DNA from 3 places in the Bacillus shivajii genome. Region 2 is predicted to be linked to each of the others. Evidence: riboswitches for the same ligand, from Rfam matches in the RefSeq annotation. Region 2 holds a riboswitch; each other region holds the start of a gene.
What was found. A riboswitch is a leader RNA that binds a small molecule or an ion and turns the genes downstream of it on or off. The one in region 2 is predicted to bind lysine.
Positions count from the first base shown of each region.

Region 1: linked by a shared signal. The riboswitch ahead of lysA (diaminopimelate decarboxylase) and the one ahead of LGQ02_RS15240 (hypothetical protein) in region 2 are both predicted to bind lysine.
Region 3: linked by a shared signal. The riboswitch ahead of LGQ02_RS17315 (Na+/H+ antiporter NhaC family protein) and the one ahead of LGQ02_RS15240 (hypothetical protein) in region 2 are both predicted to bind lysine.

Region 1 is NZ_CP084703.1:1,666,548-1,674,596, reverse strand. Features, by position in the region: gene LGQ02_RS08145 (peptidylprolyl isomerase) at 130-567, opposite strand; gene lysA (diaminopimelate decarboxylase) at 1,121-2,461, opposite strand; lysine riboswitch at 2,575-2,752, opposite strand; gene LGQ02_RS08135 (spore germination protein) at 2,876-4,366, opposite strand; gene LGQ02_RS08130 (stage V sporulation protein SpoVABEA) at 4,359-4,928, opposite strand; gene LGQ02_RS08125 (stage V sporulation protein AB) at 5,015-5,431, opposite strand; gene LGQ02_RS08120 (stage V sporulation protein AA) at 5,424-6,041, opposite strand; gene sigF (RNA polymerase sporulation sigma factor SigF) at 6,481-7,233, opposite strand; gene spoIIAB (anti-sigma F factor) at 7,247-7,687, opposite strand; gene spoIIAA (anti-sigma F factor antagonist) at 7,684-8,037, opposite strand.
Region 2 is NZ_CP084703.1:3,126,872-3,134,920, reverse strand. Features, by position in the region: gene uvrC (excinuclease ABC subunit UvrC) at 1-1,754, shown strand, start outside; lysine riboswitch at 1,978-2,159, shown strand; gene LGQ02_RS15240 (hypothetical protein) at 2,172-2,378, shown strand; gene LGQ02_RS15235 (aspartate kinase) at 2,467-3,705, shown strand; gene LGQ02_RS15230 (SHOCT domain-containing protein) at 4,244-4,759, shown strand; gene LGQ02_RS15225 (hypothetical protein) at 4,834-5,583, shown strand; gene LGQ02_RS15220 (hypothetical protein) at 5,742-6,056, shown strand; gene LGQ02_RS15215 (hypothetical protein) at 6,630-7,355, shown strand; gene LGQ02_RS21350 (hypothetical protein) at 7,458-7,580, shown strand; gene LGQ02_RS15210 (YslB family protein) at 7,752-8,049, opposite strand, start outside.
Region 3 is NZ_CP084703.1:3,578,255-3,586,303, reverse strand. Features, by position in the region: gene LGQ02_RS17340 (bifunctional metallophosphatase/5'-nucleotidase) at 1-824, shown strand, start outside; gene LGQ02_RS17335 (YunC family protein) at 891-1,190, shown strand; gene LGQ02_RS17330 (HD-GYP domain-containing protein) at 1,299-2,396, shown strand; gene LGQ02_RS17325 (thymidylate synthase) at 2,453-3,247, shown strand; gene LGQ02_RS17320 (dihydrofolate reductase) at 3,244-3,729, shown strand; lysine riboswitch at 4,747-4,926, shown strand; gene LGQ02_RS17315 (Na+/H+ antiporter NhaC family protein) at 5,140-6,708, shown strand; gene LGQ02_RS17310 (sodium-dependent transporter) at 7,286-8,049, shown strand, end outside.

The DNA of each region.
Region 1 (8,049 bases), 1.5 Mb from region 2:
CTTTTTATATATGTTTATTATATCACAAGTATTTCAAAAAAGGTCACCTTTTGTTTTTAGAATATAAAAAGAGTCCCTCCAATATGTATAGTGAAAATACAGATCGGAAAGACCCTCAATCATTATCTTCTACTCTTCGTCGTAAACACGTACCTCAGACATTACATCCCCAGGACGAATTCGATCGACAGCTTCCATCCCTTCAATCACTTTACCGAACACTGTATGTACACCATCTAAATGTGGCTGTGGTTCAAAAACGATGAAGAACTGACTTCCACCTGTGTCTTTACCGGCATGAGCCATTGATAATGATCCACGCTCATGTTTATGTGGGTTTCCTTCAGTTTCGCATTTAATGGAATAACCAGGGCCTCCTGTACCATTACCTGTAGGACAACCACCTTGTGCAACGAACCCTGGAATGACACGGTGGAACGTTAAACCGTCATAAAACCCTTCTTTTGCTAACTTCTCAAAATTTTCAACAGTTCCTGGTGCTTCTTCTGGGTAAAACTCAATAACAACCTTTTCACCAGTTTCAAAAACAATTTCACCTTTTTTCATTTTCGTTCCTCCATTCATTGAAATAGCTATCCATACTATATTACAACATTTTATAAAGAAAAGAAATTCACACTAGATTTTTGTTAAGTCCAACCTAAAAATTCATGTGAAATGAATAAAGAAACACATTGCGTGTTTGGAAGTACACGCTACATCGGTTTCACTCCAGAGTACAAGTGCGACATCTGTTCATTCTTCACTTCGTTTGAAGTCACAGTGTCTTCTTTGCCGCGGGCACGGCTTCAGCTAAAACTTTGGAAAGAAAACACATTTCCTTCCAAAGTGGATCTTCACCTTGTGGCTCCTGCGATTACTCGTCGCAGCTCGAAGCTCTTCAAAGAAGTAATGCTCGATGCTGTTACCGCTAGAGTCTGCGTGTATTTCTACTGCTTCTAGTATCTATTATTGGAGCTAGACGTAACCACTAGCTAGAAATTTATCCACAAGCACGTATTTTATAATTTCCTAGACCATTACAAAAAAAGTGCCTGCACTTCATACCTTAAAGGTATGAAAAAAGTACAAGACACTAATTTTTTTCACATATATTATTTTAAGAGTTATTTACTATTGGGTCTTTTTTTTCCTTCAAACTATACCCACGTTCATTTTTTATAAGATCGGCGTATGTTTCACGTTCAATGACACATTGCTCTTCTCCGTTTTCTACGAAAACAACTGCAGGCTTTTGAATACGATTGTAATTACTGGCCATTGAATATCCGTAAGCTCCTGTAGATAATACAGCTAACATGTCACCTTGGTTTACCTTTGGCAAGTTAATATCCCAAATAAGCATGTCTCCACTTTCACAGCACTTACCTGCAACTGACACGGTCTCTTCATTCTTTTCATCCATTTTATTCGCTACAACAGCTTCATACTTTGCTTGGTATAAGGCTGGTCTAATATTATCTGTCATTCCACCATCAACAGATAAGTACGTACGAATTCCTGGAATTGTTTTTCTTGCGCCGATAGAGTAAAGTGTTGTTCCTGCTTCACCAACTAAAGCTCTGCCAGGCTCAATCCAAATTTCAGGTATCGGAAATCCAGATTTGAGACTTTCGTTCTTCACACTTTGAACCATCGCTTCTACATAATCACCTAATGGAAGAGGCTCATCCTCTTTAGTATAACGAATCCCAAAACCTCCTCCTAAGTTTAGTACTTCTGGAGTGAAGGAAAATTCGTCATGCCACTTCCGTAAACTCTCATATATCTCGTGAACAGCAGAAACAAAGCCATCTGTTTCAAAAATTTGTGAGCCAATATGAGAATGTACCCCTTTTAATGTTAAGAATTCATCTGATTGAATCATCTCAATTGCTTTTGCTGCTTGACCACTTTGAATATCAAACCCAAATTTTGAATCTTCTTGTCCAGTAGAAATATATTCATGTGTGTGTGCTTCAACACCTGGAGTAATTCGAATAAGAACATCCATTTTGCGTTTCATTGATTGTGTGACACCCATTAATAATGATAACTCGGTAAAATTATCTACGACAAAACAACCAACATTTTCTCGTACGGCCATTTCAATCTCCGGTAATGACTTGTTATTACCATGGAAGTGAATTCGCTCTGCTGGGAAGTTTGCTTCTAACGCTGTATATAACTCTCCACCTGAAACAACGTCTAAACTTAATCCAAGTTCATCAACAAGTTGAAACATTGCTACGCAGCTAAATGCCTTACTTGCATAGGCAACTTGGTAAGACATTCCGTTTCTTTCAAAAGCACCCTTAAATTGATTCGCACGATCACAAATATCCTTCACATCATATACATATAAAGGTGTACCATATTTTTGCACTAATTTTGTTGTATCTACATCACCGATCATTAAGTGACCTTGTTCGTTTACTCTACTTGTACCATATAAATTCATCATTCTACTCTCCTCGTTTTGTCCTTCTCCGCGGTCTCCCAGCTAATAAAAACAAAAAGGATAACGGAGCTCCGTTATCCTTGACACAACAATAAGTTATATTATCACGTGACCAACAGGATAGTGCTCCACTACATTCGTAGTGACAGTGCATTACTTATTCAGTAATACCCCAGTAATTTATAAGTTGGAGACTTATAAATACTTCGGCAAATTGACCTTTCAGTTATCATCGTCGCACTCCTAATACTCCGCTAACTTACTAATTCTCATTGCACCTCTACCTCCCGACGATAATAATCGAGGGATTATAAAACTGTTAGAGTAAACAATAGCACACCTATTTTATTCCTTCAAGTACTAATTCCCACCAGTTACCTACATTATATCAATTTATAAACAAGCTCCTTAACCTTACGAAGAATTGCTTTGTTTTATTGGGTCACCTGGCTGAACAATACTCGGCCTTCTTAGTTTAGAAGGAATCGCTTGACGAATTAATATATCCCAGAATGCTTTCGGATAAAAAGGTAAGAACGGCCACATATACGGAACGTCCAAAGATTTCACGATTACAAGTAGTAAGAATAAGACGGTCGTTGCAACAACAAACCCTGGGGCTTGGAAGAATAACACCGCAAATAGTAAAACAAATCGGTAAATCTTCAAGGCAATTCCCATTTCATAACTTGGAGTTGCAAACATACCAATCGCACCAACTGCAACATACAAAATAACCTCTGCACCAAACATTCCTACCTCAATCGCAATTTCACCAATTAACAACGCCGCAACTAAGCCTAATGCTGTGGCAAGTGGAGATGGTGTATGAATGGCGGCCATTCTTAATAATTCTATCCCAAGCTCTGCTAACAGTATTTGCGCAAAGATAGGAACGTTATAATCATCATCTTCCGGTCCTATAAATTGTAAGTTCTCAGGTAGTAATTCTGGTTGAATGACCATTAAAAACCATAACGGTAAAATAAATAGAGAAAAGATCATTCCCGAAAAACGAACCCAACGTAAAAAAGTGCCTACCATTGGAGCTTGTCTGTATTCTTCAGCATGTTGAACGTGATGGAAAAATGTTGTCGGTAAGATGATGACAGAAGGAGATGCGTCGACAAAAATAATCACGTGTCCTTCCATCAAATGAGTTGCAGCAACATCAGGCCTTTCTGTATACCTTACCATCGGAAAAGGATTGGCACCTTGTTTTACAATAAACTCTTCAACAAATTTATCACCCATCGTTAATGCGTCAATATCAATATTCTCCAACTCTTGTCGAACAATCTCTATTAAGTCAGGATCAGCAAGTCCATCAATGTAACTTATACTAATATCTGTTTTTGACCGACGTCCAACTCGCATAATTTCATTTCGTAGTCGTTCATCACGAATTCGTCGCCTAGTTAAACCGGTATTTTCAATAATATTTTCAGTATAACCATCCCTTGCTCCACGAACAACCTTTTCTGTATCTGGCTCTTCAGGACCACGTCCAGGATAACTACGTACATCAATAACAATGGCGTCACTTTCGCCTTCAATTAAGATGAATATTAGACCAGACAGCATTTGAGTCAATGCATCATCGATCGTTTTTGCATATTCAACTTGTACGTGTGTGAGGCGATTTTCAATTTGATCTCTTACACGCCCCTCCTTTGGTTCATTAGCATCGAGAAACATTAGTTCTTTTAACAGTTCAATGATATATTGAATATCACACAAACCGTTAACAAAGTAAAATTGTACTTCTTTATCTTGTATGTATACCTTCCGAACTCCAACATCAAAACTTTTCCCAATCCCTACACGCTCTTTAATACGTCTTTCATTATCTCGTAAATCGTTTGTAAACGGATGATCAATTTTCGTTTCATCTTTCTTACTCAATATGACCACTCCTTTCCAAAATCAGCTCTATTGCTTGTTTTGTAATTGGTGCTCCTCTCTCTATCACATCATGGCCTCCCATTTTTCCTAAATCACCGACTCCAACGACGATCGGTAAAGATAATTCATCTAATGAATAAACCGTATCGCCTCGAATTCGGCCAATTTCTAGACCATCAATCCCATCTTTATCGACACCATACTCTGTCAAATCACCATTCCGGTTAATAGACACGTCAACTTTTGTCCATTCGTGGGAAAAGGATTGGGAAGCTACTGCCACAGCTCCTAACACTTCAATTTCTGTTGATTCTACAACTCTTTTTAGCGCAATCTCACCAGGACCTGCTTCAGCATGACCGCAATCATCAAACATGACTAAAACTGGTTCTTTTTTCGCTGATAAGATCACTTTTATAATCTCTTCACCACTTAATCTTGTTGGATTTCCACCTGATTCATTAACGACAGAGCAATCCAATTCTTCTGCAGCTAACCTTACAGCGGCCTTTGCTGATTCATCACCGTCTGTGATTAATATAACCCGCTTTTTGGAAATCATGTAATCTCTCCTTTGCATTCTTTCAATAGCAGACATCCAACAACTTTTTGAATTACTTACAATACTCATCTATAAGCCATCTCTTTTTATTTGACGAATACGAGCCAATGATAAAGGGAACCAAAAATTTTGCCAAAAACAATCGCAAGAATAAGCCATGATATTTTTTGTTTCATTCCTATCCGTTTTGCTAGGATCGGAAAAACATTTAACACTTCTGTTAACGCTGCCGCTAACATACCGATAAATAAACCACATGCTAGTCCAACAATCGCTAGAGTAAACTTCGGAAAAGAAAGCATCGGGTCACCGAGACTAAACCATATTCCTACTTGTGAACCTAAAATAATTGCCCATTCATACGCACGTAAATTCTTTGTCGTTCTTGTTAAGTGAGAAAGCCTTGGGATAATGCCTAATACAGTCAAAAAAGCAACAAGTCCACTTCCAACCGCAAGACCACCAGCTAACCCGATAATGATCGACGTCATTTGACTATTCATCTTTCTTGTCTCCCCATGCAGGGTTTTCATACACCGATACATATCGATCGATATTCTCTTCATAATTAAACATTTCCAGTTCCATCGGACTAGGTTCTTCATTAAACTTCTTCTTAAAAATATGGTTAAAAAATAAGATCATCCCTAGTCCTAAACCGATCGAGTAAGGGATTTGTAGCCATAAAGGATGTTCAACACGCTCTCCTACAATTCTTTCATGTAATTTAATATGCACCTCTTGCATACTTACATCCTCATGAAAATTCATGACCGCAAGGCCAGCTCCAATAAATAACAAAAGCCATACGAGTACAAATAATAACGGTTTTATCGGCTTCTTCTCTTCTTTTAATAGAAGAATTGTCTGGGTTGGTCCAATCACTTGTATATCAGCTTCAGGGATTTCCTTTTGAATCACTTTTACAACATTCATTACATCAATGACCTTTACAGTTTTATCTTCAGCACGCAACAGTGTAACCGGAAGCTGGGAAAGCTTATAGAAAGATACTCCTTCCGTTATCAATTGAGCGATATCCTTGATATAAACCATCTGACCCCGCTTTTGCCAATGACGACTTTTCAATCGAAGGTATACTTTTTTTTCCATTGAAAAACCTCATTTCTTAAAACTCTTTTTCACGAGACGTAATTGAACCCTCTAACCGTATACTGACTGTCAAAAAACTCGTCCATTAAAATAAGAAAGGTACATATTTATTTTGTAGTATGTAGTAATCATGGAAAAACAATTCATAAAGAAACTTACGATTACCTAGCCTTGGTAAAATTAATGAAATCTCGCCTATTCGGGTGCACGCACAGGAGGGGCTAGTATAGGCGTTGCTATAGGGCATCACATTTTTAAGCTGGTAAGCCTTTAATATTCTTAAATCCCCTCTACATAGAGCTAATTTTTCACTAAGGTTAATAAATCCTAAACGTGTAAACATGGATGATCACTAAGTCTAAATTACGAAAGCTTCGTTGGCCGTTATACTATTAACTGTCAAATTAAAAATCGAATCACACAAAAAAACAACCCGGCATTAACCGAGCTGTTCTTTTAACTGATGTAATATTTTCTTTTCAAGACGCGACACTTGCACTTGTGATATTCCAAGCCGTTCTGCCACTTGTGACTGTGTTTGGTCTTTGTAATACCTCATGTAGACGATTAATTTTTCCCGTTCGTCTAAACGGTCAATTTCGTCTCTTAACGCAAGTTTGTCAAACCATTTCTTATCCTCGTCATCTGAAATTTGATCAAGTAATGTAATTGGATCGCCATCGTTTTCATAGACAGTTTCATGGATGGAAGTTAATTGTCGGCTTGCTTCTTGAGCAAACACGACCTCTTCAGGAGTCATATCTAGTTTTTCAGCAATCTCATTAATGGTCGGCACACGCCCTAGCGTCTTCGATAATTCATCTTTTAATTTGCGAATTTTATTTGCACTTTCTTTAATTGAACGACTAACTTTCACTGTCCCATCATCTCTTAAAAAGCGCTGTATTTCGCCAATGATCATAGGGACTGCATACGTTGAAAATTTCACATCGTAACTTAGATCAAATTTATCAACAGACTTAATCAGACCGATACAACCGATTTGAAATAAATCATCTGCTTCATACCCTCTATTAAGAAATCTTTGGACGACTGACCATACAAGTCGAGTATTTACATTGACAATACGGTCTCGTGCCTCTTGATCTCCTTCTTGGGCTGCTTTAATTAGCCTTTTTACTTCTTTGTCATTAAGGTACGTTTCTTTGGATTGTTGTACTCCTACGTCCATAAGCACCGCCCCTTCAATTACAAAGAGCTCGTTGCTTAGATAGTCGCTTTACTAGTGTTACTGTCGTACCTATCATCGGTTCTGATTCGATGTTTATCTCATCCATAAAATTCTCCATAATTGTAAAGCCCATTCCACTTCTTTCTAATTCAGGCTTCGATGTATACAATGGTTGTTTTGCCTCATCGACATTGTGGATTCCTACACCCTTATCTACAATTCTCAAACGAACGACATCTTCTTCAAGCTCCACTTCTAAGTAAACCATCCCTTCGGTATCCTCGTGGTAGCCATGAATAATTGCATTTGTTACTGCTTCACTGACAACTGTTTTTAACTCTGTCAGCTCGTCCATTGTCGGGTCGAGTTGCGCCACAAAAGCCCCAACCGTTACACGGGCAAACGATTCATTTTCACTAAGCGCTGAAAATGATAGTTCCATTTTATTTCTCATGACGCCACCCCCAATTTCATTAGTGCATCCATTTCATTCGATTCAAGACGAATGATTTTAAACATTCCCGACAAATCAAATAAACGCTTCACTTGAGGGGAAATTGAACAAACAACCATTTCTCCACCTTGTTCCTTAACAAGTTTATAACGCCCTAATACAACACCTAACCCTGAACTATCCATAAACGTCAACTGTTCCAAATTCAGCAAAACGTGACGTAAATGTTGTTCCTCTAAAGCAAGGTCAACTTTTTCACGTAATTCCATTGCTGTGTGGTGGTCTAATTCACCTTCTAACCTAACACACAATACATTTTCTCGTTGTTCAAGATCAATGAGTAGACTCATTTGTTTCACTCC
Region 2 (8,049 bases):
TAGTACCAGCACAGCCTGGCTGCTATTTAATGAAAAATAAACATGGAACAATCATATATGTCGGTAAGGCTAAGCTGCTTCGAAACCGTGTTCGCTCTTACTTTTCTGGTTCCCATGATAAAAAGACGCAACGGCTCGTCAGTGAAATTCGAGATTTTGAATACATTGTCACTTCGTCTGACCTTGAAGCTCTTGTACTTGAACAAAATTTAATAAAAAAATATGAGCCTCGCTACAATGTCATGCTTAAAGATGATAAAAGTTATCCGTATTTAAAAATTACGAAAGAAGAACACCCACGCCTTATTACGACACGTAATATTAAAAAGGATGGCGGAAAGTACTTTGGACCATACCCGAATGCAGGTGCAGCAAATGAAACGAAAAAGCTCCTCGACCGACTTTACCCATTAAGAAAATGTCGCACATTACCAGATCGTGTTTGCTTGTACTATCATATCGGACAATGCTTGGCTCCTTGTGAGTTTGAAGTGACTGAAGAAAAAAATAAAGAACTCGTCCAAGAAATTACTCGTTTCCTTGGAGGAGGTCATAAAGAAATTAAGCAAGAATTGACTGAAAAAATGCTCCAAGCTTCTGAAGACCTTAATTTTGAACGAGCAAAAGAGCTTCGAGATCAAGTCCAACACATTGAAGCTGTTATGGAAAAACAAAAAATGACGATCACTGATGAAATTGATCGTGATGTGTTCGGTTTTTATTACGATAAAGGGTGGATGTGTATTCAAGTGTTTTTCGTTCGCCAAGGAAAACTCATTGAGCGGGATGTTTCATTATTTCCAATGTATCAGGAACCTGAGGACGACTTTTATACATTTATCGGTCAATTTTACCTTGATGATCAGCATAAAAAGCCGAAAGAAATCTTTGTCCCTAAAGAAATCGATGAGAAAATTGTAGCGGAGTTTTTAAAGGTCAAAACCTACAAACCAATACGAGGTCAAAAGAAAGAGCTTGTAGAGCTGGCGAACAAAAATGCAAAAATTGCACTAAAAGAAAAATTCGATCTTATTGAACGAGATGAACAAAAAACAGTGATTGCTGTTGAGGACCTTGGTAAAGCATTAAATATTGACACCCCCCATAGAATCGAAGCATTTGATAATTCCAATATTCAAGGTGTCGACCCAGTTTCAGCGATGGTTTCTTTTATTGATGGGAAACCAGATAAGAAAAACTACCGAAAATATAAAGTGAAAACAGTCGAAGGACCAGATGATTATGAGTCGATGAGAGAAGTTGTTCGCAGACGGTATGCACGACTATTAAAAGAAGAACAACCACTACCTGACCTTGTCGTCATTGACGGAGGTAAAGGACAAATCTCGGCTGCTCAAAGTGTTCTAGAAGATGAATTAGGATTAGCAATACCAGTTTGTGGACTTGTGAAGGATGATAAACACCGAACGTCACAGTTGATGATCGGTGATCCAGCAGAACCTGTCCAATTGAAAAAAACGAGTCAAGGTTTTTATTTATTACAACGTATCCAAGATGAAGTACATCGTTTTGCAATTACGTTCCACCGTAATGTCCGAAAGAAAACGATGTTTAGTACAATTCTAGATGAAGTTGATGGTATCGGGGAAAAACGTAAGCGCAGTCTCCTCAAGCAATTTGGTTCATTAAAAAGGTTGAAAGAAGCAACCTATAATGAAATAAGAGAAGCAGGTATACCAAAGCCTGCGGCTGAAGCCTTGTTGAAGAAAATTCAAGAAGAGAATGAATCATAAGTGAAGCAATCTTGATCGATTTCCATCAATAGCAATGTATATATTAGTAGGAAGAAATAGATAAATGCAGATAAAAATGACAATGTATAAGCTAACTTGGTGAAGATGACGTAGGTATAACTAAACGGACATTTTTTCCAATAAATGATGATTGCTCTACAAAATTTATTCTGTTACACTACTAATCAAGTTTGAAAATTGAATTCCATACTTCAGCTCTTGAAGTGGTGGTAGAGGTGCGAAGGTCATCAGTACTTTATGTGAGAATGTTGAGGTTCACAGATCATAAAGGAAAGGGGACTTCGCCGAAAAAGGTTACTTCTCAACCGTAATCTTTTGGATCTGTATTGAATAAATACAGGGCTGTCATACAGTAATAAACCTGTATGGAGGACTATCTCACGGAGCGACTTTTCGATGAAAGATAGAATGATAAAAGTCGTATTCGGCAGTGGGAACCTTCCTACTGCCGTTTTTTATTGTCTTACTCAAGAAACTTTGTCGGTAAACATCGTCAAAGTGTCAGGGTTAGGCAAAAGTGCGGATGGTCTTTTTCTCACAAATGAATGTACAGTAGGCTTGTTAATGTTAAATCGTATGATTAAACGATGTTTGACTTTGTGAAGAGCAAAGGTGGCTACTCCACCGAGAACGAAGTACAAAATAAAAAACGACTTTAACATAGCCTTACAAAAAAGAGGAGGAATTGACGTTGGCAACAATTGTACAAAAATTCGGCGGAACATCTGTTGGAGATGTGACGAAAATTAAACGAGCAGCTGAACGAGTAAAACGTGAGCACGAAGCAGGAAATCGCGTTGTTACAGTTGTATCAGCGATGGGGAAATCAACAGATACACTCGTCCAACTAGCAAATGAAATTAGTGACTCACCTGACCGTAGAGAAATGGATATGCTCTTAAGTACAGGTGAACAAGTAACAATCTCGTTAATGGTGATGGCACTAAAAGAAATGGGCATTGATGCAGTATCATTAACTGGATGGCAAGCAGGTATAAAAACCGAGCCTGTGCACCAAAATGCACGTATAACAGATATTGATACAGAAAGACTTGAAACATACTTAGGTGAAGGTAAAGTGGTGATTGTTGCCGGCTTCCAAGGCATGTCAGAAAGTGGTGAAATCACAACACTCGGACGTGGTGGTTCAGACACAACGGCAGTTGCAATTGCTGCAGCTTTAAAAGCGGAGTCTTGCTCGATATTTACAGATGTGACAGGAGTTTACACATGTGACCCGCGAGTAGCCAAACATGCACGTCAATTGCAAAGTATTTCTTATGATGAAATGTTGGAGCTAGCAAACCTCGGAGCAGGTGTATTGCATCCGAGAGCAGTAGAGTTTGCGAAAAATTATAGCCTTCCATTAATCGTTCGTTCAAGTATGGAAGATGTTGAAGGTACAATTGTTGAGGAGGATGTATCAATGGAACAAAATTTAATCGTACGAGGTTTAGCATTTGAAGGGGCAGTTACGAAAATTACGATTGAAAGATTACCAAATCGTTTTCACGCAATGAGTGATGTCTTCTCATTACTAGCTGAATCTGGAATTGACGTAGACATTATTATTCAACAAATGACTGGTGAAAATGAAATGAACGTCTCTTTTTCATTACACACACAAGAATTACCAGAAGCACTTAAATTGTTAGAAAATAACCATGAACAACTTGGCTATCAAGGGATTCGCCATGAAGACTCATTAGCAAAAGTATCCATCGTCGGTTCAGGAATGGTCTCGAATCCAGGGGTTGCAGCAAACATGTTCCAGGCACTTTCTGATCATGAGATCGAGGTGAAAATGGTTAGTACGTCTGAAATTAAAGTATCTGTTGTGGTTCCAGAAGCGAAAATGGCTACTGCAATTGATGTACTGCATTCGACATTCGAACTTGATGCAAGTGAAAAACCGAAAGTAACGGTTTAATAAGCAAATATATTGAAAAGACCGTCTCATTGGCAGTGAACAAAGCCATATGAGCGGTCTTTTTTATTGACGTTATTGACAAATTTTTCATAATAGTGAATCAATTTTATAACTCAATATAAGGTGCGAAATACCGAACGATGAGCGTGAACGTCACTTCAGACGGACGCTTTCCCGAGGGCTTGTCTTCAGCTAACTTAGGCTCGACAACTCTTCGCCTAAGTGGATCTTCAGCTCGTTGCTCCTGCGGTTACTCGTCGCAGATAAACAGTGTTCCTGCGATTACTCGTCACAGATAAACAGTGCTCCTGCGGTTACTCGTCGCAGCTCGAAGCAGTTCGAAGAAGTATTGCTCGTCGCTGATCCTATGGGAGTCGCCGTCTTTTGTTACGTTCACTTTCAAATAAAACGGACATTTAATGAAAAATTTATCATATCTTCGTTTCATAGAGTAAAAACGTAATTATGAAATTGATTCAATAGTCAATAAATACCTATGTTAAAATGATAAGTAGATGGAAAATATAGGAGGTTATCTATGAGTACGTTATATGGTCTAATCACATTTCTTTCTCCAATATTAATTACCATGATCCTTATACTAGTTTACCGTTTACGAACGCAGGTTAAGAAACTCCAGGAGGGCCCAGAAGACGATACGATCAATCAATTGAAAGCATTGTACGCAAAAGGGGTTCTGTCTGAAGACGAAGCCAATGTGAAAATACGAGAATATAAGAATAAACAAAATGAACAGATGCTCCGTCATTTACTTAATAAAGGATTAATGTCAAGAGAAGAGTTTGATGAAAAAGTTGAAGGATTAGCCAAACATCAACAGCAATTACGGGTGAAAGAGCTTGAAATATTACGTGATAGACTTGGTCAGCATCAAGTTTCTTGTTTACCTGAGCAACAAGTGAAGACATGGCTCTGTGTGTGTGAAACCATCAATGAAAATTCAAATATGGTTTGTAATAACTGTCGATTAAATCGTGAGTATATTTTTGAAGAAGCAGAACATGCAGCTGACCCTAGGGGGATATGGAAGTAATGAGGAAACAGTATGCAGTTTTAAGGTTTAATCTTTTTGAGAACCATTGAGTGTTTCATTAAGGGGGACTATACGTGGAAAAGCTCCGTAGTGTGCGTGAGATTGATTGGATTTATAAAGAAAAAGAGGAGTTAGGTACAGATGAAGGAGCGAAAATCTCTTGTTTGATACCTCCTCGTTATGAAAGCTATATAAAAGTTTTAGAGCCGATCTACTTAGATAAAAGTGTTAAAGATGATAACCTTACGTGGGAAGAAGCAAGAGAAGAAGAATTTAATGATCATAACCTCATCCAGATGACGTATCAAGATTTTGCGAAAAGGTATGGACTTATTTACACGAAAGATATAAATATCTATACGTTTTATCGTCATTTAGGCGGTTCAATGCCAAGGTGTATGATTAGCTCTGAAGGGACGTTTGAACCTAGTGTTTTAAAGCAGTTTGTTGAGGTCCTAAAGCCCAAAACATTAGGAAAATGTTATTTTTATTATGATATCATCAGCTCTCATATGGATTTAAAGGGTGAATTTGAACACCTATACTATGGAAATATAGAAGACGTTCTCCTACTAAATGATATTCACGGCTCACCAACATACTGGTGGTCCGAAGATAAAAGCTGGATCGTAAATACCGATAGTGATCTCGATTGCAACTTGTTTGGTGGAGAAAAAGCGGTGGTTGATCAATTACTACGTATTAAAAGCGCTGAAATTTTTGAAGTGCCAAAAATCTCTAGAGTTGATTGGGACGCTGATTATCATATTAACCCTGGTAAAGGTCCTTCAAGCACCTTTACCTTCTATAAAGAGGAAGAGTGAAGAACGGATGGCAGGTCGTTGTTAATTGCATAAAATGAGAACTGTTAATTAGATAAAAGTGGATATTTAATCATGTGTGAAGTGTGGTCCTGTTAAAGGTTACTTTTCCATAAAGTCACGAATACAATGATAAAAAATGATGTAAAAGAGTGATGGGTATGGAAAATAAAGAAATGGAAAATCACATGAAGCTTATAGAGGAAAAGGTATCAACAATCGAAAGTGATCTAGATGATATAAAAGAAGGTTTAAAAACTAAGACAGATGAGGATGCAGTCCGAGTCTTAATTGATAAAACTCTTGCCGATAAAAGAGTGATAAATGAAAGCGAAGCCAATATCTTAAATCAAAAAACGGAAAATAAAATCGAGAGTACCATCAATAAAGTTCAAGTGAAAATGGTCAAATGGATGATTGCAATTGTAATCAGTACAGCCTCAATAACATTTGCCTTGTTTAGGATCTTTATGTAGATGAAATTCTTTTAATGTGCCAGGTATCTTTTTAGAGAAAGTACCTGGCGTTTTCTGCATGCCGCTATTAGAGGGTGTTTAGAATCGATCTTCCTCTACATTGTTGGTTTTTACATCTACTATTCAGCCGAAACAGTAACCGAGTTTTCGGAAAAAGTTTTTAATCATTGTTTGCTAAAATGAACATCACAGTCGTAGTACTTCTTAATCGGTAGCCTTACTTTATAGGTAGATTCAATTTATAAATAGAATCAAATGGAAGAATCGGTACATAAACAGACCAAGTGGAAGTGTTGTACGATCTTTATAAAATAGAAGAATGAATCGCAACCATTCATTTTAAAGGTGAGACCCAAAGGGAATAATCATTAACGAAGAAACGAGCGGGGCATTTTTCACTTAAATTATAAGTAGGAGAAATAGAAGTGCGGTTCGAGATGGCAATGTCGATAATCAACCACTCACTCCGGACTCCCCCATAATTGAGTGATGGTAACGAGTCATTGTTATAAAAATAGTCAACAGCGATTAATCGAAGAGCAATGAAAAGTGGTATAAAGGAGTGTCGTTGGTGTGGAGATGTTTGGAAGACGGGTGGTATTTCAATTTACTGCTGGTAGTCATAATCGAAATTTGAATGATCAGGACTCTGATGTTGATTATAAGTATTTTGTATTGCCAACAAAAGAAGACTTATATAGTAGTAAAGTGTTTAAAAAGTTTGAGGCAAATGATCATGAAGATGTTGATGTGCAAGATGTTAGACGGTTAGAGAAGTTATTCTATCAGTCAAACATGTCTTATTTGGACTTGTTGTTTTCTATTAACATAAAAACTTTTGGGTTTTCAGAGGCAAAACAATTGATTGCCTTGCGAGACTCTATATCTAGAATGAACCTCCCTAATCTTTATTCATCATCAATAGGAATGTTCACCCAAAACATGAAAACGTTACATAAACCAACATCAGAAAAAACCAAAGCATTGATTGAAACAAACGGTTATCATACGAAAAAAGCAATGCTCGCCTATCATTTCATCTCATTTCTTGTGAAGTTCCATGAACAGCAGTTTCACAATTACGGGAGATGTATTTGGTATGAAGGAGAAGAGCGGGAGTTTATGTTGGCAATTAAAAGAGGGGACGTTTCATTCAATGAATTCGTAAAGCTAGCTACGAGAAAGGAAAAACAGGCGAAGAGTTTAGAGACGGATTATAAAACAAACGCCATCAATAATAAAACACTTGAGCAACTAAAAAATTTATTAAGAAGATTAGTGTTTCATCATACTCTATGAACTCTTACCTATCATACTAGCAATTTATTAGTTATTCGGCGATGATTAAAAATTTAGAGGACGGGTATTACCTTAACTAATATTACGTTGGAGGTGATATTAATGGGTAAACAAGGTCACGAACGTAAGAGGGAAACGAACAAAGAATATGGACGTCAAGGAAAGTATGCAAAAGGAAATAAGCAAAGAGCGAATAACCATTCCAATGAAAATGATCGTAACTAAATTTACAAAGAGGCTGTTATTGAGCAGCCTCTTCTTATTGAACTTAAATTTTGTCTCATTCTACAACCACTAATATAAACAGGCGATGGGGTTTCAAGAGTCTTTGTTCAGCTGGTATAATCATAAAAAACTCAAAAGCACAGTAAGTACTTTTGAGGCAAATGTTGAAAGTTATTTTACTGGATCACCACTATCCCATTTGACAGTGATTCTGCATGTATAAGGCTTTTTCTTTTTTATTTCATATGAAGCGTCAGTAATAAAACCATATTGTTGTTCGATGGCTTGAGCTAAAAAGCCACATTCTAATGAAATCGGTCTATCCTGTGTTGTTATAGGAGAGACAAGCTCATATAACCGTTCTGATTTCTTTTCTTTCAATAATGAAAGAGAACCCCAACCTGCATGTTTGAAAAATGCTTCTAAGTCTTGAAGATTTTCTGAATCTATCCTTCTAGCGATAGATTTT
Region 3 (8,049 bases), 450 kb from region 2:
AACAATTTCCGGAATTCGACCTAATATTAGGGGCTCACACGCACCATGTATTAGAGAGTGGTCAAAATCAAAAGGGCACATGGATTAATCAGTCTGGTAGGTCTGGGAAATTTATTGGAGATGTCCGTCTATCATATGAAAGAAGTGAAAATGGTATCGAGTGTATATCAACTTCTATTTCTTCTGTCCCTGTTGACCATGAAGTGAAAGATTTACAAACTGTCGAACGCTTAGAGCAATTAACAAATTTGGCCAAGGAAAAGCTTAGTAGAGAAGTAACTACGCTTTCAAAGCCATTAGAAATAAGCTGGTTCGAAGAGTCTGAATTTGCAAAACTGCTCGCCGAAACGTTGAAAGAATGGTGTGACGCAGACGTAGGCATGGTTAATGCTGGAGTATTACTAGATCGACTATCAGAAGGGCCAGTTACATACGAAGATCTACATAAAATCTGTCCACATCCAATTAATCCTGCGACAGTCATGATCTCAGGAGAAAAATTATTAGAGCTTATTCGACAAGCAAACAAAAAAGAAATGGTAGAATATAAATTAAGAGGTTTTGGATTTCGGGGAAAAATTTTAGGAACTTTAGTTTTTGACGATATAATCATTGATACAAATGCAAGTTATATTCAAGAGCGGGACGTATATGTCCAAGGAAAGCCATTAGATCGTCATAAAGAATATAAACTAGCAACAGTTGATATGTTTACTTTTGGCCATTTATATCCAATCATTAGCTCAATTGAAGAGAAAAGATACTTCATGCCGGAGTTATTACGTGATATTCTTGCATGGAAACTAAAGAGAATGGACCATTAATAGAACAAGCACCAATACCTAATTCGTGAATAAACTGTACATTGATAAACGAAAGAGGTGGGAACAATGGTAGAAGTAGTACCAATGTTTATTGAAGGAAAGCCTTTTACTGCAGTCAGTGTAGAGTTACCAAAAACGAATTTACTCGTTGTCACTAATGAACGAGGCTATATTATGTGTGGTGCGCTTGATGTCGCGTTACTAAACGACAAACTAAAAGACAGAAAAGTGTTAGCAGGTCGTGCAGTAGGTGTAAAAACAATCGAAGAATTAATTGAAGCCCCGCTTGAATCTGTTACACTTGAAGCAGAACAAAAAGGCATTTTTAAAGGGATGACTGGCAAAGAGGCATTGTTGAAGTTTTAACTCAACTAAAATAGGGAAAGTAAAGGGTCACATGTCGTCCGGCGGTCTTTAATGGCCGTCTTCACAAATAATCGGACAAGCATATTTATTAACAAAGGCGGGAAAGTTATGAGACTGCGTTCCATTTACTCAGTGGCAGAAAATGATATGTTAGCGAAGCCGATATTTAATGAACATGGACAAGTTCTTTTAAATACTGGTGTAAAATTAACAAATAATATCATAGGGCGAATGAAAAACAAAGGTGTATCGTTTGTTTATATTGATGATGATGAAACGTCAGATATCGTCGTTGATGAAGTTTTGGCTGAGAAAACAAAGCAAAAATCCATGCAAACGATCCAAAAGAACTTTGCTGAAATATCGAATAGCATGAAGCTTGGAAAATCAATTGATATGGATAAACTAAGCCCATCCTTCTCTTCGGTCGTCAAAAAAGTATTGGAAGATATTCATCAACACGATGAAGCAATTTCAATGCTTACTGATGCATACTGTTATGATTCTTATGTATTTGAACATTCGTTAAACGTGACGATCTATTCATTAGCTCTTGGAAAAAAGTACGGTTTGAGAGAGCAACAACTTGAAGAATTAGGCTTAGGTGCAATTTTACATGACATAGGAAAAATGGCGATACCACTTGAAGTTCTTAATAAGACGGAACCTTTATTAGATGAAGAGTTTCAACTCATTCAAGAGCATGCAAAAATAGGTTTTGATATGCTTCGTCAATCACATACGATCCCTCTATTAGCCGCACATTGTGCTTTCCAACATCATGAAAGGCTAGATGGCTCAGGATATCCGCGTGGTATTAAAGGAGATGACATTCACCTTTATGCAAAGATCATTGGAATAGTTGACGTTTTTGATGCCGTGACAGCTAACCGTGTATATAGAAAAGCGAAGCTGCCCCATGAAGGTTTGGAGCTATTATATTCTGGCGTGAATACGTTATTTGAAAAAGAAATGGTTGAGCAGTTTGCAAAAACCATTGCGATTTATCCAATCGGTCTCGAAGTGAAATTAAGCGATGGGCGTGAAGGTGTTGTAGCAAAGCAAAATGGTGAATTGACGTCAAGACCAGTGATAAAAGTGTTATATGAAAACGGGAAAAAAGTGACACCTTATGAAGTGAACTTGATGAAAGAACTAAACGTTACAATTACTTCATGTGAAGCAACGGTCTCTCAAGTTTCATAAAAGGTGTGTCGAATTACATTCCACATTACGATTTCTTGTAAGAAAGGAAGAGAAAATTGCAGCAATATTTAAATTTATGTAGGCACGTTTTAGACAACGGGACAAAAAAGGATGACCGAACAGGTACAGGAACAATCAGTACCTTCGGTTATCAAATGAGGTTTGATTTAAGTGAAGGATTCCCGGTAGTAACGACAAAAAAACTAGCTTTACGTGCAATCATTCATGAACTGCTTTGGTTTATTAAAGGCGAAACGAATATTCAATATTTAAAAGAAAATAATGTACGAATATGGAACGAATGGGCCGATGAAAACGGGGATCTTGGCCCAATCTATGGAAAACAGTGGCGTTCATGGCCAAAGCCAAATGGCGGGGTTGTCGATCAGCTAGGCGAGGTCATAGAACAAATTAAACATAACCCTGACTCACGCAGGTTAGTTGTAAATGCATGGAACGTCGGAGAGTTAGATGAAATGGCACTGGCTCCTTGCCATTGTTTATTCCAATTTTATGTATCCGATGGAAAATTGTCATGTCAGCTTTACCAACGAAGTGCGGATGTGTTTTTAGGTGTGCCGTTTAATATTGCATCCTATTCATTATTGACAATGATGATCGCTCAAGAATGTGGTCTAGAGCCTGGAGAGTTCATCCATACGTTTGGAGATGTCCATATTTATAATAATCACGTTGAGCAAGTGAAGCTTCAACTTACTCGCGAACCGCGACCACTTCCAACGATGAAATTAAACCCGGAGAAGAAGAAGGTTGAAGACTTCACAATTGATGATTTTGAGCTAATAGGTTATGACCCACATCCACATATTAAAGGTGAGGTGTCTGTATGATCTCTATGATTGCTGCGATGGGAGAAAACCGCGCAATAGGCAAAGATGGAGATATGCCGTGGCACTTACCGAATGACTTAAAGTACTTTAAAGCAGTAACAAGCGGCCACCCTGTTTTAATGGGAAGAAAAACCTTTGAATCCATCGGCAGACCGCTTCCGAAACGAAGAAACCTTGTTTTAACAAGAAGTACAGATTTCCATGTTGATGATGTTGAAGTTATTCATGCATTCGAGGATGTCAAACCATTAGTGGATGAAGCAGAAGAGTTTTTTGTGATTGGTGGTGCAACGATTTATGAACAGCTTATGCCAATTGCAGATCGCCTTTATATAACATGGATTCATGAAACGTTCGAAGCAGATACGTTTTTTCCAAAGATTGATGAGAGCATATGGAAAGTTGTCTCGTCGCAAGAAGGAACAATTGATGAGAAAAATAAATTTGCACACACATTCGTTGTTTACGAACGTAGAAAATAATAATGCTTGGAATGTTAGGAGCGGGAAACTGTAAAGTTGCAGTTTCCTGTTTTTTTTGGAAAGGATTCTATCTTGAAAATAAATCGTATTTTTGGAAGCACATGTTGCTTCTTCCTCTACTAGCTGTTGCTGCGAAGCTGGATGCGTCGTCGCAGCTCTCAGTGGCTCGACGAAGCAGTGTTTGTTGCTTCTTCCTCTACTAGCTGTTGCTACGAAGCTGGATGCGTCGTCGCAGCTCTCAGTGGCTCGACGAAGCTGTGTTTGTTGCTTCTTCCTCTACTAGCTGTTGCAACGTAGCTGGATGCGTCGTCGCAGCTCTCAGTGGCTCGACGAAGCAGTGTTTGTTGCTTCTTCCTCTACTAGCTGTTGCTACGAAGCTGGATGCGTCGTCGCAGCTCATAGCTTAATCAGCGTAGTGTTGTTCGTTGCTTTTCCCGTTGGATCCAGGGTGACTTCGTCGAATAAGCTGTGAGTTGTCTCGACGGACAGGACGTTCTAATGCCGGGCATGCCACAGGACGTGGCGTTTTGTCCGATGGACGGATACACTTCAAAGAATATACTTGTAGAGGAAGAGACAGTCCTCGCAACGTGCTCCCAAACTTACTTTGAAAAAATTAAAAATGAACTCATTTTCATACTTCATGGAGCGAAAATAACTTCGCATGGGTGTCTGTCTTGAAAATAGTTTAAAGATGGTCGATTCGTTTTTGGCCACTCGCTTTTGAATTAGAGTATCAGTTAACGTCCTGCGAAGTTCAGTTCCACTCGCTATCCCGATTACGACATAAGCGTTGAACAAATATACAAACCTGCAAAAAAGAAAACAATGACATTGCGATTAAAAGCTCAGAATTGCAAAACTCATCCTTTTATTCACATGTTTTATATAATGACTCAGTTTTCAGGCTATTTGGAACAATTTTACTAATAAAATACGGTTGCTTTCTATCAAAAGCTTTGATAGAATCAATCTCAGTTTGACAATTACATGACACATAGTACGCCTCATCGCAGCCGATGAGGTAGAGGCGCAAAGTTTAAGAGTAGGAAATGGGAGAATGGACGAACGAAGAACATTTCTGAAAGGGAGCTTTGCCGAAGCAAGACAGTCTCGTCCAAGACTGCTTAGCTGGGGTTACATTGAATAAATGTAACACTGTCACTTCGATCGTGGAAGTGGAGGACTACTAATCATTGTGGTGGGGGAAATCAATTGCTTGATTGTTTCAGGTAACAAAGAATTCCCTTTGTTGCCTTTTTATTTTGCTTAAAACTAAGGTCAGCTCTTATCACTAGCATTTTATAGATTTCTCCTCTTTCTTCACACTGAACAATTGTCGAACAGAAACAACATGCCTTTAAATGAAAATACATTGAAGGCTTGCAGAAAATTAAGGAGGAAGAAGAGATGGAACACGGTATTTTATCTTTATTACCACCAATTTTGGCATTATTAATGGTGATTCTAACGAAACGTGTATTACTTTCTTTAGGAATCGGAATCATCGTTGGGGCACTCATGGTAAACCAAAATCAAGAGCAGTTTATTAATGAGACATTTTCACAAATTTTTTCGATCGTATCAGGTATTTTTATTTCTGATGGCGGAATCAACACTTGGGAATTTTATATTATTCTTTTCTTACTAACGCTTGGTATGATTGCCGCACTAATTACAATGACTGGGGGAAGTCGTGCTTTTGGTGAATGGGCATTAAGCAAAGTAAAGACACGAGTAGGCGCTCAGTTCGTTTCAGGGTTTTTAGGAATTATCATCTTCATTGACGATTACTTTAATAGTTTAACAGTAGGTAACGTTAGTCGTCCGTTTACTGACAGACACAGAGTTTCTCGTGCAAAGCTTGCTTATACGGTTGACTCAACGGCTGCGGCAATGTGTGTCATTGTGCCACTTTCAAGCTGGGGTGCGTACATTATTACAATTATCGGTGATATTTTAGCAGATAGTACAGCAGATTACTCTGCGTTACAAGCATTTATGCTGATTGCACCAATGAACTTCTATGCAGTATTTGCTATTTTACTAGTGTTTGCTGTTGCGTATTTCAAATTAGATATTGGCCCAATGCGTAAACATGAACTACATGCAATGCAAACAGGCGAGCTAGTTGATTTAAATAAAGGTCCAGTACCTGGTGAAAGTGATGATGCAAAGCCAGTGACAGAAGGACGTACAGGCGATTTAATTTGGCCTATTGCAACGTTAATTGCTGCAACAGTCTTCTTTATGATTATTACAGGAATCCAAGGCACAGAAGGTCAAGCGGGATTATTAGCAACATTTGAAAACACAGACGTTGCTGCATCGCTACTTTACGGTGGACTCATTAGTTTACTTGTAACGATTGGTATTAGCTTCTTACGCCAATTACCAGTAAAACATTTAGGAATTGGTCTTTGGGCTGGAGTTAAATCCATGCTTCCTGCGATTTATATTTTAATTTTCGCTTGGACGATTATTGAGATTATTGGTGAGTTAGGCACTGGTGAATATTTAGCAACGTTAGTTGATGGAAATATGAACTTAGGCTTTTTACCTGCTTTATTATTTATCATTGCTGGTTTCATGGCTTTCTCTACGGGAACATCTTGGGGAACATTTGGTATTATGCTGCCGATTGCTGGTCAAATGGCGATCGTTACAGATGTAAACTTATTGTTACCAGTGTTAGCAGCAGTATTAGCAGGTGCGATCTTTGGAGACCACTGTTCACCAATTTCTGATACAACGATTCTTTCTTCAACTGGGGCAGGAAGCCATCACATCGATCACGTGTTAACACAGCTTCCTTATGCACTAATTGTCGGTGGAATAGCAATTGTCGGTTTCCTTATCCTTGGTTTTACAGGAAGTTTATTCGTTTCATTACTAGGAGCGATCGTTGCATTTATTGTTGCGATTCTCATCTTAAAAATTGTTGTCAACAGACTCTATGGCGGACCTGTTGAAAAATAAACGGAAAAGACTTGTTCAATTTATTTGAACAAGTCTTTTTCTATAAGACGCTGTTAAACCTCCTCCTTTAAAAGCCGTAAACTGGGATATATGCGTCCACCTAGTAAAACGCCACGTCCTGTGGTATGTCCGGTATTAGGACGTCCTGTCCGTTCACCGAGCAAAACGCCACGTCCTGTGGCATGCTCGGTATTAGGGCGTCCTGTCCGTTGAGGCAGGTCGTAGCTAACTCGTGAAGTCGATGCTAGTCGCTAGCTTCGTCACCTTTGCTCGTCACAAATTATTTTATTTAACCATTAACCTTCATTATTTAATATTAACACTCAACTTAAACTGAGCTTTCTATAAAAAAGAAAAATGTAGGGTTATGTCGGAATATAAGTTATTTATAAATTTAGATTTATAAAAAAAATCAGAAAATACTTTGACAAGCTTTTGAAAAATAATTATAATAAGACAACATAGTGAATATATTTTACTATCCTTTATTGGAAGGAGGATAGAGAGAATATATTACTATACACATTAAAATCAAAAAAATAAAAAAACTTAATGTGACAAGGAAGGGGAAATTACTATGGCAGAGCGCGAACAATGGGCCACGAGGCTAGGATTTATATTAGCCGCAGTAGGGTCCGCAGTAGGTTTAGGGAACATTTGGCGATTCTCTTATGTCGCTGGTGAAAACGGGGGAGCAGCATTTTTACTTATTTATATTTTATGTATTCTTCTGATCGGTTTACCAGTTATCCTTGCTGAATTTTCCATCGGTCGCAGGGGACAGTCGGATGTCGTGGGATCATTTACAAAAATAGCCCCAGGAAAGCCGTGGGCATTAGGTGGTATCTTTGGTGTTGTCTCAGCATTTACAATTCTATCCTTTTACGGTGTAATCGCCGGTTGGGTTGTTTACTTCTTATATGCTTACGTAACAGGAATTGCGCAAGGTGTTGAAGGTGGAACATACGATGAGTTCTTTTTTGGAGCTATCGGTGGAGCGGTAGGCCCTGTATTCTGGCAGTTCTTATTTATGGCTATTGTTATCTTTATTGTATTTTTTGGTGTAAAGAAAGGTATCGAACTTTCAAACCGTATTTTTATGCCTTTATTAGCAGTTTTAATTATTATCCTTGCAGGCTTTGCTCTTACGCTTGATGGAGCTGGTGAAGGTTTACGCTTTATGTTTAGTCCTGACTGGTCAGCTTTTGGTGAACCAGGTGTTTACGCTGCGGCGATTGGGCAAGCATTCTTCACTTTATCATTAGGTATGGGTGCGATGATCACTTATGCGAGTTATTTACCTAAAGATACGAAGCTTCCAAGTGCAGCGGGTACAGTTGT